Regions from separate parts of the Parazoarcus sp. PS-13 R2A genome, predicted to be linked through region 1. Evidence: predicted binding sites of a transcription regulator. Region 1 holds the regulator's gene; each other region holds the start of a gene.

Region 1 (4,824 bases):
CATCAGCGCCTGGATGATCGAGCGCCGGAGGAGATCGTCGGCGGTGAGCTCGATGCCGCGCAGCACCGGCAGCTCGTCGCGATCGAGCGCATCGTAGTACTCGTCGAGCGTCTTGACGTTCTGCGAGTAGACCGGACCGATCTTGCCGATCGCCGACACACCGAAGGCCAGCAGGTCGCACTCGGCCTGGGTCGAATAGCCCTGGAAATTGCGGTGCAGACGCCCCTGCCGCTGCGCCACGGTCAGCTCGTCATCCGGCTTCGCGAAATGGTCCATGCCGATATAGACGTAGCCGGCGTCGGTCAGGCGACGGATGGCAAGCTGCAGAATCTGCAGCTTGGAGTCCGCTGACGGCAGATCGATCGGAATGATCCTGCGCTGGGGCTTGAACAGTCCCGGCAGGTGCGCGTAGCTGTACAGCGAAATTCGATCGGGCGAGAGTTCGAGCACCTGCTCCAGCGTGCGGTTGAAGCTGATCACGTTCTGCTTGGGCAGACCATAGATCAGGTCCATGCTGATCGACTTGAAGCCGGTTGCCCGCGCCGCGTCGATGACGAGCTTGGTCTCTTCGACGCTTTGCACGCGGTTGGTCGCAATCTGCACATCCTCGGCGAAGTCCTGCACGCCGACGCTCATGCGATTGAAGCCGAGGTTGGCCAGCATCTCGACGGTGTCGAAATCCACCTTGCGCGGATCGACCTCGATCGAGTATTCGCCATTCGGCACCAGGTTGAAGTGCTTGCGGACCGCATCCATCAGCTGATGCATCTCCGCGTGCGAGAGGAAGGTCGGCGTTCCGCCCCCGAGATGTAACTGTGTGACCTGACGTGCGCCACCCAGGGCCGCCGCCTGCATTTCGATCTCTTTTTCCAGGTAATTCAGATATTTGGCAGACCTTCCATGATCCTTGGTGATGATCTTGTTGCAGGCGCAGTAGTAGCAGATCGTGTTACAAAAGGGGATGTGGAAGTATAATGACAGCGGTCGGCTCACACCGCCGACGGCACGTTTTCCCAGCCAGTCTGTCAGTGCTTGTGCATCGAACGCCTCCACAAACCTGTCTGCGGTGGGATACGACGTATAGCGAGGCCCGTTGATGTCGAATCGTCGAATCAACTGGGGATCAAAGATGAGGTCTGTCTGGCTGGTCATGGTCTGGCTGCGTCGATGTGTTACTTAACAATGGCAGAAAGCCGGCGTTTTGTGGTTGACTTGGATCAACGGCAACATTCTGACTACCCCCAATCCGGAATCGGAGCAAGTTTACAGTGCAAATGAAGGCGACGGTGCCGATCACCGCGGCGGGGCTCAAAACCGCATGTTCACAATGCAATCTGCTGGAGCTGTGCCTGCCGTTCGGCATGACTGACACCGAACTCAACCGCCTCGACGAACTCGTCGGCGGACGTCGGAAGATCAAGCGTCAGCAGCCGCTCTATCGAGCGGGCGAGCTCTTCGAAGCCATCTATGCGATCCGTGCCGGTTCCTTCAAGACCGACGTTCTGCTCGAAGATGGTCGCGAGCAGGTCACCGGATTTCAGATGACCGGCGAGATTATCGGTCTCGACGGCATCAGCACCGAGCTCCACTCGTGCAATGCGGTTGCGCTCGAAGACAGCGAAGTCTGCGTCATTCCCTACGCCAAGCTGGAAGAACTGTCGCGCGAGATCGAAGGCCTGCAGCACCAGTTCCACAAGGTCATGAGCCGTGAGATCGTGCGCGATCACGGCGTGATGATGCTGCTGGGCTCCATGCGCGCGGAAGAGCGTCTGGCGGCCTTCCTGCTCAACATGTCGCAGCGCTTCACCGCTCGTGGCTTCTCGGCCGCCGAGTTTCACCTGCGCATGACCCGCGAAGAGATCGGCTCCTATCTGGGCCTGAAGCTGGAAACGGTCTCGCGTGCCTTCTCCCGCTTTCAGGAAGACGGCCTCGTCGCGGTGCAGCAGAAACATATCCGCATTCTCGACAACGACGGTCTCAAGAAACTCATTCAGCACCAGCCCGGCGCGCGCTGAGCCCCGGACTGTCGCGCTCAGGCAAAGGCGGCGAACCAGCCGCCGACGTTCTTGCTGAGCGCGACCGACACGATCCAGCTGAACACGAGCAGCGCAGCAACGAACGCAGCCCCGCGCACGGTGCGCGTTCGGCCACGTTTCAGGGCAACGGCGCCCAGCAGGATGTAGACGATCAGGCCGATGACCTTGGCGGTCACCCACGGTGCCTGCAACGGGTACTGTTCGATCATCACCGCCAGCGTGATCGCACTGCCAAGCAACACGGTATCGACCACATGCGGCAGAACGCGCGTCAGACGATGTGTGAGCAGACGGCTATCAACAAGCATCCACACTCCCCTGAGCGCGAAGCCGGCAAGGCTCAGAATCACACAGGTGACGTGGATGTGCTTGATCGCCTGATACATCTTTCGTTCCTCCTCGGGGAAAATGCTGACCGGTGCGCCCTGGTCGGGCACCGAACAATGACAGAACAAACAGGATTCGGCCACGCAGGCTAGAATCGAAAGTGAAATGCAGGAGCACGGAATGAACCAGACCGCCTCAGACATCCTTACCCAGCTCCGTCAGATCTCCCTGTTCGGGGAGCTGTCGGAGAGTGAGCTGGAACGTGTTGCACGCTATACCCGCGAACGCCGACTGGGCAAGGGCGAACTGCTGTTCCAGCGCGGCGACGTTGCCCACGGTTTCTATTTCGTCACCGAAGGACAGCTCAAGCTCGGTTTCTCGTCAGCTCAGGGCAACGAGAAAGTGGTCGAAATCGTCGGCCCGCAGCAAAGCTTTGGCGAAGCGGTGATGTTCATGAACCGCCCCTACCCCGTTTTTGCCGAAGCGCTTACCGACATGTCGTTGCTTCATATCGGCCAGAACGTCGTATCCGACCTGATCGATCAGGATCCGCAGTTTGCACGCAAGCTGCTGGCAGGCATGGCGGTCCGCCTGCATAACATGGTGCGCGACGTAGAAACCTATTCCCTGCGCTCAAGCACACAGCGCGTAATCGGTTACCTCCTCCAGCAAACCGAAGAGGACGGCACCAAGGCTTGCGACATCTCCCTGCCCACGAGCAAGCAGGTCATCGCGTCACGCCTGAACCTGACGCCCGAGACCCTTTCGCGGATCTTCCACGACCTGGCAGACCATGGACTCATCACCGTTCACGGCAAGCGCATCACGCTTCACAATCCGCAGGCACTGTCGCGCTACAGCGGGTAGCACTTCACCCGCTCAAGTCCTTCCGTCCCCCCCGAAAAGCAACGGCCTCTTGAACGAGCAAGAGGCCGTTTTTCACGATACCCGGGTGCTGAAAGCCGAAGCCTTCACGCGTCAGCGCTCAGGACTCAAGCACATAGGTTCCTGGCGCCGGTGCGAGAGAAGGAAACTGCTCGCTTGCCGCCGGCCTCGCTTCGATCAGCTCTCCGGCGTGGGGTTTGACCCAGTCCATCCAGTCGGCCCACCAGCTGCCCGCCTGCTCTTCAGTGCGATTGCGCCACTGCTCGGCCGTATCCGAGCGATGCGCTTCACCGGCCCAGAACCTGCGCTTGGGCGGCGTGACGACCGGATTGACGATGCCGAGAATGTGGCCTGAGCTCGAGAGCACATAGCGCTTCGGACCGGTGACGTGGTTGACCACACGGAAAGTCTGCAGCCACGGCGCAATGTGATCGTCCTCTGCGGAAACGACGTAGAGCGGTTGCGTGATACGGCCGAGATCGAGCGGCTCACCCGCCACCTCGAGTGCGTCGGGATGAATCAGCTTGTTGTTCAGGTAAAGCTCGCGCAGGTACCACGAATGCATCGCGTACGGCATACGCGTGGTATCCATGTTCCAGTACAGCACGTCGAATGGCGGCGGCGTTTCGCCGTACAGCCAGCCTTGCACAACGTAATGCCAGATCAGGCCGTTCGAGCGCAGCAGGCGGAAAGCGGAAGCCATTTCCTTGCCGTCGAGATAGCCCTTGCTGGCCATGTTGTCGATGATGTAGCGGATGCTGGCTTCGTCGATGAAGACCTCGATGTCGCCCGGCTTGTGAAAATCGACAAGCGTGGTGAGCAGGGTCCAGTCCGCAACCGGCACCTCGTCCTCTGGGAAATGGCGGTTTGCCCATGCCATGTACATCGACAGTGCAGTGCCTCCGATGCAGTAGCCAACTGCATGCACCTTGTCCTGCCCGGTGAAGCTTCGCGCGCACTCGATGATGGCATGTACGCCTTCGGTGAGGTAATCGTCGAAACTGCAATCGCGCATGGACGCGCCGGGGTTTTTCCAGCTCGTGATGAAGACGTCCATCCCCTGATCGAGGAGGAAGCGGATCATGCTCTTGCGCGGCACCAGGTCAAGAATGTAGAACTTGTTGATCCACGGCGTGACGATCACGATCGGCTTCGCATGCACCTTTGGCTGCGTCGGCGCGTAATGGATCACCTCCAGCAGATTATTGCGAAAGACCACCTCGCCTGGCGTCGTGGCGAGATTTTCGCCAACATGGAAATCGTCCGGGTCGGTCATCCGGACATTGCCGGCCTTGAGATCCTCGAGGAAATTCTTGAAGCCATTGGTCAGGCTTTCACCGTTGGTTTCGACGGCCTTGCGCATCGCCACCGGATTGGTCCACAAGAAATTCGTGGGGGCCATCGCGTTGAGCAGATTACGCCACCAGAATGCCGCCCGCCTGCGCTCCTTGCTCGCCAGCCCGGGGGTGTCGTAAAGCATGTCCTGCATGTTGCGGGTGAAAGCGAGGTACCACTCCTTGCTCAAATCCCAGGTCGGATACTCCGTCCATACGGGATCGGCAAAACGCGCGTCGTC
Region 2 (4,824 bases), on a different contig from region 1:
GGTCACGATGCAGGCGACGAGAAAGAACAGGGTCATCGCCAGGCTCAGCATCGGACTGACGTCTGCAATGCCGTAGAAGCTCCAGCGAAAGCCGCTGACCAGATACACCACCGGATTGAACAGCGTCACTGTCTGCCAGAACGGCGGCAGCATGTTGATCGAGTAGAAACTGCCGCCGAGGAAGGTGAGCGGGGTGACGATCAGCATCGGCACCAGCTGCAGCTTCTCGAAGCCGTCAGCCCAGATGCCGATGATGAAGCCGAGCAGGCTGAAGGTGACGGCGGTCAGTACCAGGAACATCAGCATCCACAGCGGGTGCTGGATGGTCAGCGGCACGAACAGCGCGGCCGTGGCGAGGATGATCAGCCCGAGGATGATCGACTTCGTGGCGGCCGCCCCCACGTAGGCAATGACGATCTCCAGATAGGACACCGGTGCCGACAGGACTTCGTAGATGGTGCCGGTGAAGCGCGGAAAGTAGATGCCGAACGAGGCGTTGGCGATGCTCTGCGTGAGCAGCGCCAGCATGATCAGGCCGGGCACGATGAAGCTGCCGTAGCTCACCCCGTCAACCTGCGGAATGCGCGAGCCGATGGCGGCGCCGAACACCACGAAGTACAGCGAGGTGGAGATCACCGGCGAGATGATGCTCTGGGTCAGCGTGCGTCGCGCACGCGCCATCTCGAAGCGGTAGATGGCATTGATTGCGTGCAGGTTCATCGCTCTTCCTTCACCAGATCCACAAAAATATCCTCCAGCGAACTCTGGGTCGTGTTCACGTCCTTGAAGAGGATGCCCGCCGCAGCGAGATCGCGCAGCAACGCGGCGACCCCGTGCTGCGCACGCTCGGCGTCGTAGGTGAACACCAGCGCATTCCCCTCGGCGCTGCGTTCGAGCCCATAGGCCGCAAGCGATTCGGGGATGGTGTCGATGGCCTCCTGCAGTTGCACGGTGAGTTGCTTGCGGCCCAGCTTGTGCATCAGCGTGGCCTTGTCTTCCACCAGGATGATCTCGCCACGGGTGATCACGCCGATGCGGTCGGCCATCTCCTCGGCTTCCTCGATGTAGTGCGTGGTCAGGATCACGGTGACACCCTGCTTGCGCAGTTCGCTGACCAGCGCCCACATGTCGCGCCGCAATTCGACGTCCACGCCCGCGGTCGGTTCGTCCAGAAACAGCACCCGGGGTTCGTGTGACAAGGCCTTGGCAATCAGCACGCGCCGCTTCATGCCGCCCGACAGCGTCATGATCTTGTTGTTGCGCTTGTCCCACAGCGACAGCGAGCGCAGCACCTTTTCGATGTAGGCCGGATTGGCCGGCTTGCCGAACAGGCCACGGCTGAAGCTCACGGCCGAGAACACGGTCTCGAAGGCTTCGGTGGTGAGCTCCTGCGGCACCAGCCCGATCAGTTCGCGCGCCGCGCGGTAGTCGGCCACGATGTCATGGCCGCCGACCTTCACCGTGCCGGTCGATGCATTGACCAGCCCGCACACAATGCTGATCAGCGTTGTCTTGCCCGCGCCGTTGGGCCCCAGCAGCGCGAAAATCTCGCCCTGCCGGATGTCGAGGTCGACGGTCTTGAGTGCCTGAAAACCGCCTTCGTAGGTCTTGGATAAGCTGGAGATGGAAATCATTGTCGTCATGACCGTGAACATACCAGACGTTGCAACGGTGTCTGGTATCCGCCAGAGAACGACATGGCGCACGGCGATCAACAACCCGGGAACACCGCGGCGAACGCCGTCAGCCCCAGTTGCTCGAATCACGTGTCCTGCAGCAGATGTGTGTTCTGTGCGGCACGGATCAACACGCTAGCGACGGGATCGTGCAGGCGGCATCCTGCTTCTGATCCGGGGGCTCGATGGCCTGGTAGCATGGGCTTTTCATCATGCTGGCGGCGCTGATGATGGCGTCAACGACCTCGGTGCGGGTGAAGCCGTCACGCCAGGCGATAGCAACCCGGCGTGAGGGCGCGGGTGCTTCGAAGGGGATGGCTGTCACCATGTCGTTGCGATATACGCCGCCCAGCGATGAAGCGGGCAGGACGGAAATGCCATAGTTTGATGCCACCATGCAGCGTACGGTCTCGATCGAATGCCCTTCAAGCGCCGAGCCGTCTGCGTGGCTCATCTCGGGGCAGGCGTCGAGCACCTGTTCGCGAAAGCAGTTGCCTGCCTTGAGCACCAGCACGTCTTCGTCGCCCACTTCGTGACGCGCGATCTTCTTGCGCTTTGACCAACGGTGCCCCTTGGGTACCACGACCTGAAACTCTTCGTCATACAGCGGGTGCACCCTGATGCCCGGCATGTCGAACGGCAGCGCAATGATTGCCGCATCGATGGTGCCGTACTTGAGGCTGTCCGCGAGCAGCGCGGTCATGCTTTCCTCGATGTAGAGGCGTGTGTCGGGGGCGACCTTCTTCATGGCCGAGATGAGTTCGGGCAAGAGGTAGGGGCCGATGGTATGGATCACGCCAAGGCGAAAGTCGCCAGCCAGCGGATTCTTGCCGGTACGGGCCACAAGTTCGATGCGTTTGACATCGTCGAGCGCCTTGCGCGCCTGAGTGACGACCTGCCTGCCGAGGTCGGTGAGGGCGACACGTCCTTTGCTGCGCTCGATGAGGGACACACCGAGTTCACTCTCCAGCTGCTGAAGCGCAACACTGAGTGTGGGCTGGCTGACCTGGCAGCGCTCTGCGGCCCGACTGAAGGAGCCTTCGTCGGCGAAGGCCACGAGATATCTCAAGGCAGTAAGTTTCATGGCTCTATCTATAGGACTTGTCTATGCAATGTATAGCAAAAAACTACAATAAAAACATTGAGTTATGTCAATACCTGGAAAGTTGTGGAGCGTATCTTGCACGCAATCGCGTTTGCAACAGCTTTTCATCAGTTAGAGGTGTTCAGCATGAGACTCCAAATCCTCGTCGCTTCCATTGTTGCCATTGGCATCTCTGCCAGCGCTGCAGCGGCACCGGCGGACGAACCCATTCAGGTTATCAAGCCGGCAGCCAACATCAATCTCGGTCTGGTTGACCTGGGCAAGAAGCTCTACTTCGATCCCCGCCTTTCCAAGTCCGGTTTCATTTCATGCAACTCCTGTCATAACCTCTCGATGGGTGGCACGGACAACATTCCCACCTCGATCGGCGACAAGTGGCAGCAAGGTCCGATCAATTCACCGACGGTGTTGAACTCGAGCCTGAACCTCGCACAGTTCTGGGATGGCCGTGCGGCCGACCTCAAGGAACAGGCCGGTGGCCCGATCGCCAACCCTGGCGAAATGGGCTTCTCGCATACCCTGGCCGTGCAGGTGCTGGAGACCATTCCGGGCTACGTCCGCGAATTCAGGCAGGTCTTCGGCAAGGACAAGATCGATATCGATCAGGTCACGCTCGCCATCGCCGAGTTCGAGAAAACCCTGGTGACGCCGAACTCGCGCTTCGACCAGTGGCTGCTGGGCAAGACCGATGCGCTGTCCCAAAATGAACTGGCGGGCTACACCTTGTTCAAGGAGAGCGGCTGCGTTGCCTGCCACAATGGTGAGGCCGTGGGCGGCAACTCCTTCCAGAAGATGGGTATCGTCGAGCCCTACAAAACCAAGGCCACTGCCGGTGGCCGTGCGGATGTGACCGGCAAGGACGCGGACCGCTTCAACTTCAAGGTGCCGACCCTGCGTAACGTGGAACTGACCTATCCGTACTTCCACGATGGTGCGGCCAACACGCTCGCCGAGGCCGTCGACATCATGGGGCGCCTGCAGCTGGGCAAGAAGTTCACCGATGCGGAGAATGCCAAGATCGTGGCCTTCCTGAAGACCTTGACCGGCGATCAGCCAAGTTTTGCACTGCCGATCCTGCCACCTTCGTCGGATACGACACCGCGGCCACAGCCGTTCTCGAAGTAGGCTTCAAGGGGTTTGAAATGCAGGGGGCTTCGGCCCCCTTTCTGCATTGTTTCGCTTCAGCCTTCGCCGGCCAGCGCGCGCAGCTTCTCCAGTTCGCTGGTATCGATCGCAATGCCGACGCGTGCGGATTCGGCGCGCTGGCGATAGCGGCGATCGCCGGGCTGGCGGGTCTGGCCTGCGTCCTGCATTTCCCTGACGAGGATCTCCGTGCGCTGGGCGAAATTGCTGCCGGCACCCTTTGACGGATCGATCACGATCAGCAGTTCGCCGGTCCACGGTGTTTTTGCACCCGGATGCTGCGACCAGTCGAAATCGAAGGAGAAATTGCCGCCCGTCAGTGCTGCCGCGAGCAGTTCGACCATCATCGACAGCGCCGAGCCCTTGTAGCCGCCGAATGGCAGCAGTGCGCCACCGTCGAGAATCGCGGCGGGGTCCCGGGTCGGCTCGCCGTTGCGGTCCACGCCATAGCCTTCGGGCAGGGTGTGACCTTCGCGGGCGGCAATCTGCACGTCGCCGTGGGCAATGGCGCTGGTGGCGAGGTCGAACACCAGCGGATCGGCACCCGCGCGAGGCGCGGCGAAGGCGATCGGATTGGTGCCGAACAGCGGCTTGTGGCCGCCATGCGGCACGACGCAGGCCATGCTGTTGACGAAGGCCAGGGCGACCAGCCCGTCCTGTGCGAAGGGTTCGACGTCCGGCCACAGGGCCGCGAAATGGTGGGAGTTGCGGATCGCGAGCAGCGCGATGCCGTTGTGCCGGACCTTCTCCAGCAGCAGCGGGCGGGCGGCCTCCAGTGCGGGCTGGGCGAAGCCATTGCCGGCATCCACGGCCACATAGCCGGGTGCGACATCTTCCACCCGTGGAACCGCCTTGCCATCGACCCAGCCACTGGCCAGCGTGGAGAGGTAGCCCGGAATC
Region 3 (4,824 bases), on a different contig from region 1:
CCGGATCGCCTTGGCGTGCACGCGGCCGGTCAGCGCCGGAAGCAGCCGTTCCACTCCGCGCGCCAGACCGGTCGAGACCGGAATGATCGACTGCATTGCCGAGCGCGTGCGGCGAAGGTCGGTGTCGTGATAACCGTCGATCAGCGGCTGATCGTTCATCGCCGAATGCAGGGTGGTGAGCAGTACCTGCTCGATCCCGAGCTCGCGATGCAGCAGATCGAGCACCGGGACGACCGCGTTGGTGGTGCACGACGCATTCGAGACCAGACGTTCGGTGCCGGTGAGCGTTTCATCGTTGATGCCGTGCACGATCGTGGCGTCCACATCCGCGGCACTGTTGCCCGGGTGTGAGAGCAGCACGCGCCGGCAACCGGAATCGAGAAAGCGCTGCAGTGCGGCGCGGTCGCTGTACTGGCCCGAACACTCGACCACCAGATCGAGATCCAGGCCTGCCCAGTCCACGCCTTCCGGCGTGGTGGCGTGGGTGACCGCAATCATCTGATCGCCGATCAGCAGGGCGTCGTCATCGGCGACGACCCGGCCGGGAAAGCGGCCGTGGGTGGAATCGAAGCGGGTGAGGTAGGCGATGCTGGCCAGATCGGCCGGCTCGTTGATGGCAACGACCTTGAAGCGGTCGCTGATCGACGATTCGTGAAGGGCACGCAGAAAGCAACGGCCGATGCGACCGTAACCATTGATCGCGATGCGAAACGGGTTGGAGCGGGATGACGCCACGTTCGAGCCTGCCATGATGGGATGCGGGACAAGGGCAGGATTCTACAACCGATGCAGGGCCCACCCCAGTTTATGGCATCGGGAGGTCCGCTGATGAATTGCAGCGTCGTGGTGTTCGAGGGGCCTGGTCAGACGGCAAGCGCTGCAACCTGATCGACCGTTCTGGTCAGCATGGTATGCAGCTCAACCACCGTGCCCACCACGATCAGGCTGGGCGTCTGCAGCTTCGCGGCACGCACCTCGAAGGGGAGCGACATCAGGGTGCTGGTGACGATGCGCTGCTGCGGCGTTGTGGCGGCATGCACGACCGCGGCAGGCGTGGTGCGCCACAGACCGTGCGCTACCAGCTCACGACAGATGATGTCGAGCGCACCCAGGCCCATGTAGATGACGATGGTCTGATGGGGTCTGGCCAGCGCGTCCCAGTCGAGATCGACGCTGCCTTCCTTCAGGTGGCCGGTGGCAAACACCACGGTCTGTGCATGGTCACGGTGCGTCAGCGGAATGCCGGTGCTTGCCGCCATGCCTGCTGCAGCGGTGACACCGGGTACGACCTCACAGGCGATGCCGCTGGCGATCAGTGCCTGCATCTCCTCCCCGCCGCGTCCGAAAATGAAGGGGTCTCCGCCTTTGAGGCGAACGACCCTGAGCCCCTGAAGCGCGAGTTCCACCAGCAGCAGGTTGATCTCGTCCTGGGGCAGTGCATGCCTGCCGGCCTTCTTGCCCGCATAGATGCGCCGTGCATCGGGGCGCGCCAGATCCAGGATGCCTTCGCCCACGAGTTGGTCATAGACGATGACATCGGCTTCGGCGATGCGCCGGGCCGCCTTCATGGTGAGCAGTTCGGGGTCGCCCGGGCCGGCGCCCACGAGGGCGACCGAGCCGGTTGCGGTGCCGGCGTGCCCGGGTTCGCGCGGTGCCGCCGGGCTTGCGAAGGAGCCAGCAGATCCCCGGTTGAGGTGGATGAGCGAGGAGGACGCAGGGCGAAGCAGGGTGCTTTGGGTCATGGTCTTTATTCTCAGTCAATATCTGCTAGTTTTAGGATGACTGGACTTTATCCCTAAGTGCAGCATGGAAAATTAATTCACATCAAGGATCGCAAGTCGGCACCAGTTCGATACTGATCGCATGATTTTTTCGTCTGTTCATGCGTTACGAAGGAGAGGGAAAATGCAGCATATGCGTTGGATTCGTCATGCCGCCGTGCTGGCTGCGCTGCCGCTGGCACTGACTGCGGCCTGGGCCGAGGAGACTCACAAGGACGTCTCGCCTGCCGAGATGAAGTACCAGGCGGGTGGTTCGCCGCTTGAGGCGGTCGAGATGTATCAGGACATCAATCCCAAGGCACCGTCGATGTCCAAGACCGAGTTCGACAAGGCCCGGCAGATCTATTTCCAGCGCTGTGCAGGCTGTCACGGCGTGCTGCGCAAGGGCGCAACCGGCAAGCCGCTGACGCCCGACAAGACCCTGGCCTCGGGCACCGAGTACCTCAAGGTGTTCATCAAGTACGGTTCGCCGGCCGGGATGCCGAACTGGGGTACGTCGGGTGAGCTGACCGATGACGAAGTCGATCTGATGGCGCGCTATGTTCAGCAAACCCCGCCGCAACCGCCGGAGTTCGGCATGGCCGACATGAAGGCGACGTGGAAGGTGATCGTGCCGCCGGAGAAGCGTCCGACGAAGAAGATGAACAGCTACAACCTCGACAACATCTTCTCCACCACTCTGCGTGACAGTGGCGAAGTGGCCCTGATCGACGGCGACAGCAAGAAGATCATCAACATCCTCAAGACCGGCTATGCCGTCCACATTTCGCGCACCTCGGCGTCCGGTCGTTACCTGTACGTGATCGGTCGCGATGCGAAGATCAACCTCATCGACCTGTGGCTGGAGAAACCGGACACCGTCGCCGAGATCCGCACCGGTCTCGAGGCCCGCTCGGTCGAAACCTCCAAGTACAAGGGTTTCGAGGACAAGTACGCGATTGCAGGCTCCTACTGGCCGCCGCAGTTCGTCATCATGGAAGGCGACACGCTCGAACCGCTCAAGATCGTCGGTACGCGCGGCATGACGGTGGACACGCAGGAATACCACCCCGAGCCGCGGGTTGCCTCGATCGTGGCCTCGCACTACCGGCCCGAGTTCGTGGTGAACGTGAAGGAAACCGGCAAGATCCTGATGGTGGATTACTCCAACATCAACGCGCTGAAAACCACCGAGATCGAAGCCGCACGCTTCCTGCACGATGGCGGCTGGGACAGCTCCAAGCGCTACTTCATGGTTGCCGCCAACCAGTCAAACAAGGTTGCGGCGGTGGATTCGAAGGACGGCAAGCTTGCCGGTCTGATCGATGTCGGCAAGATCCCGCACCCGGGTCGTGGCGCCAACTTCATCCATCCCAAGTATGGTCCGGTATGGGCGACCGGCCACCTCGGCGACGAAACCATTGCGCTGATCGGTACCGATCCCGAGAAGCACAAGCAGTATGCGTGGAAGATGGTCGAGTCGCTGAACGGGCAGGGCGGAGGATCGCTCTTCCTCAAGACTCACCCGAAGTCGACGAACCTGTGGGTGGACACCGCACTGAACCCCGATCCGGCGGTAAGCCAGTCGATCGCCGTGTATGACATCAACAAGCTCGACAAGGGCTTCGAGGTGTTGCCGATCGCGAAGTGGGCTGAGCTGGGTGAAGGCGCCAAGCGCGTGCTGCAGCCCGAGTACAACGTCAAGGGTGACGAGGTCTGGTTCTCGGTGTGGTCAGCCAAGAACCAGGAGTCGGCAATCGTCGTGGTCGATGACAAGACGCGCACGCTCAAGGCGGTGATCAAGGATCCGCGTCTGATCACGCCGACCGGCAAGTTCAACCTGTATAACACCCAGCACGACGTGTATTGATGCAGTGAAGGCGCGACGCCGGTCGCGCTGCTCCGACGGCCAGGACTCTCGTCAGCGATTGTCCTGGCTTTTTCGTCTCTGCGGCCCGAAGTCGGGGCCGGCCCCGGCTGCCGAAGGGCACGGTTGATTCGGGTCAAGGCATGCATGGGGCTCAGGCGTCATGCTTATCCCAGATGAAGCGCATACGGATAGCATGATGAAGCCGCCAGCACTGTTGATGCATGTTCTCGTTCTTGTCGGGCTCACCCTGATGTCCGTGTTCGCTTCGGCCACGCCGCCGCTTGCGGCCGAACGCGAACGCGTGCTGGTGCACATGGTTCGCCAGGACTGCGGCTCCTGTCATGGGCTGACGCTTGGCGGTGGGCTCGGGCCCGCGCTGACCCCCGCTGCACTTGCGGACAAACCGGTCGACGGACTGGTGGCAACCGTCATGTACGGGCGTCCCGGCACGCCGATGCCGCCGTTTCGCGGCATTCTCTCCGAACTCGAAGCGCGCTGGATCATTGATCAGCTGATGCGCGGCTTTCCGGCCGATCGTGGACTGGCGTTGCAGCGCGCAGAACGCTAGAAAGAAGCAGGAGTCGCTACATGTCGAAGGAAAACGTTCGCCTTTCCCCGCCGCTGCTATGGGGCATTCTGTTGCCGGTGATGGTGCTCCTGCTGTCGGCCTGCACCACGGCCGCGCCCGTACTGCGCGGTACCGGCGATCTTGGCGTGCTGATCGAGCGTGCCGACGGGCGGGTGAAAATTGTCGATACCAGCGCGCGCGCCGTGCTCGCTCAGGTCGAAGGGCTGGGTGACCTGTCGCACGCCTCGGTGGTGTTCTCGCGTGACGCGCGCTATGCCTTCGTGTTCGGGCGCGATGGCGGCCTGAGCAAGGTCGACCTGCTGACCGGGCGCATCGTCCGGCGGATCATGCAGGCGGGCAACGCGATTGGCGGCGCGATTTCACAGGATGGCCGCATCGTCGTTGCGCAGAACTACACCCCCGGCGGCATCAAGGCCTTCGATGCCGAAACCCTCGAACTGGTCGCAGACGTGCCAGCGAGCTACGGCAGCGACGGTCAGCGCTCCAAGGTGGTTGGTCTGGCAGATCTCCCGGGCAACCGTTTCGTGTATTCCCTGTTCGATGCGGACGAGATCCGCGTGACCGATCTCTCCGATCCGGCACACCCGACAACGCAGCGCTTCCCC

What was found. The regulator FNR, encoded in region 1, switches genes on or off when oxygen is low (the NO sensors DNR and NnrR bind a similar motif). The targets are predictions, from matches to a motif close to TTGANCTAGNTCAA.
Region 2: AC22G6_RS20530 (cytochrome-c peroxidase) is a predicted target of FNR. The motif match lies at 2,818-2,831, and genes of this name have one in related genera.
Region 3: cobA (uroporphyrinogen-III C-methyltransferase) is a predicted target of FNR. The motif match lies at 1,815-1,828, and genes of this name have one in related genera.

Annotation. Positions count from the first base shown of each region.
Region 1 is NZ_JBYEXN010000024.1:38,000-42,823, forward strand. It holds gene hemN (oxygen-independent coproporphyrinogen III oxidase) at 1-1,152, opposite strand, end outside; gene fnr (fumarate/nitrate reduction transcriptional regulator Fnr) at 1,275-2,015, shown strand; gene AC22G6_RS18530 (SirB2 family protein) at 2,033-2,422, opposite strand; gene AC22G6_RS18535 (Crp/Fnr family transcriptional regulator) at 2,544-3,230, shown strand; gene AC22G6_RS18540 (PHA/PHB synthase family protein) at 3,349-4,824, opposite strand, start outside.
Region 2 is NZ_JBYEXN010000032.1:18,954-23,777, forward strand. It holds gene AC22G6_RS20515 (ABC transporter permease) at 1-720, opposite strand, end outside; gene AC22G6_RS20520 (ABC transporter ATP-binding protein) at 717-1,643, opposite strand; gene AC22G6_RS20525 (LysR substrate-binding domain-containing protein) at 1,804-2,760, opposite strand; gene AC22G6_RS20530 (cytochrome-c peroxidase) at 2,908-3,906, shown strand; gene AC22G6_RS20535 (Ldh family oxidoreductase) at 3,963-4,824, opposite strand, start outside.
Region 3 is NZ_JBYEXN010000015.1:19,446-24,269, forward strand. It holds gene AC22G6_RS14365 (type I glyceraldehyde-3-phosphate dehydrogenase) at 1-750, opposite strand, end outside; gene cobA (uroporphyrinogen-III C-methyltransferase) at 864-1,742, opposite strand; gene AC22G6_RS14375 (cytochrome D1 domain-containing protein) at 1,906-3,630, shown strand; gene AC22G6_RS14380 (c-type cytochrome) at 3,827-4,198, shown strand; gene AC22G6_RS14385 (cytochrome D1 domain-containing protein) at 4,219-4,824, shown strand, end outside.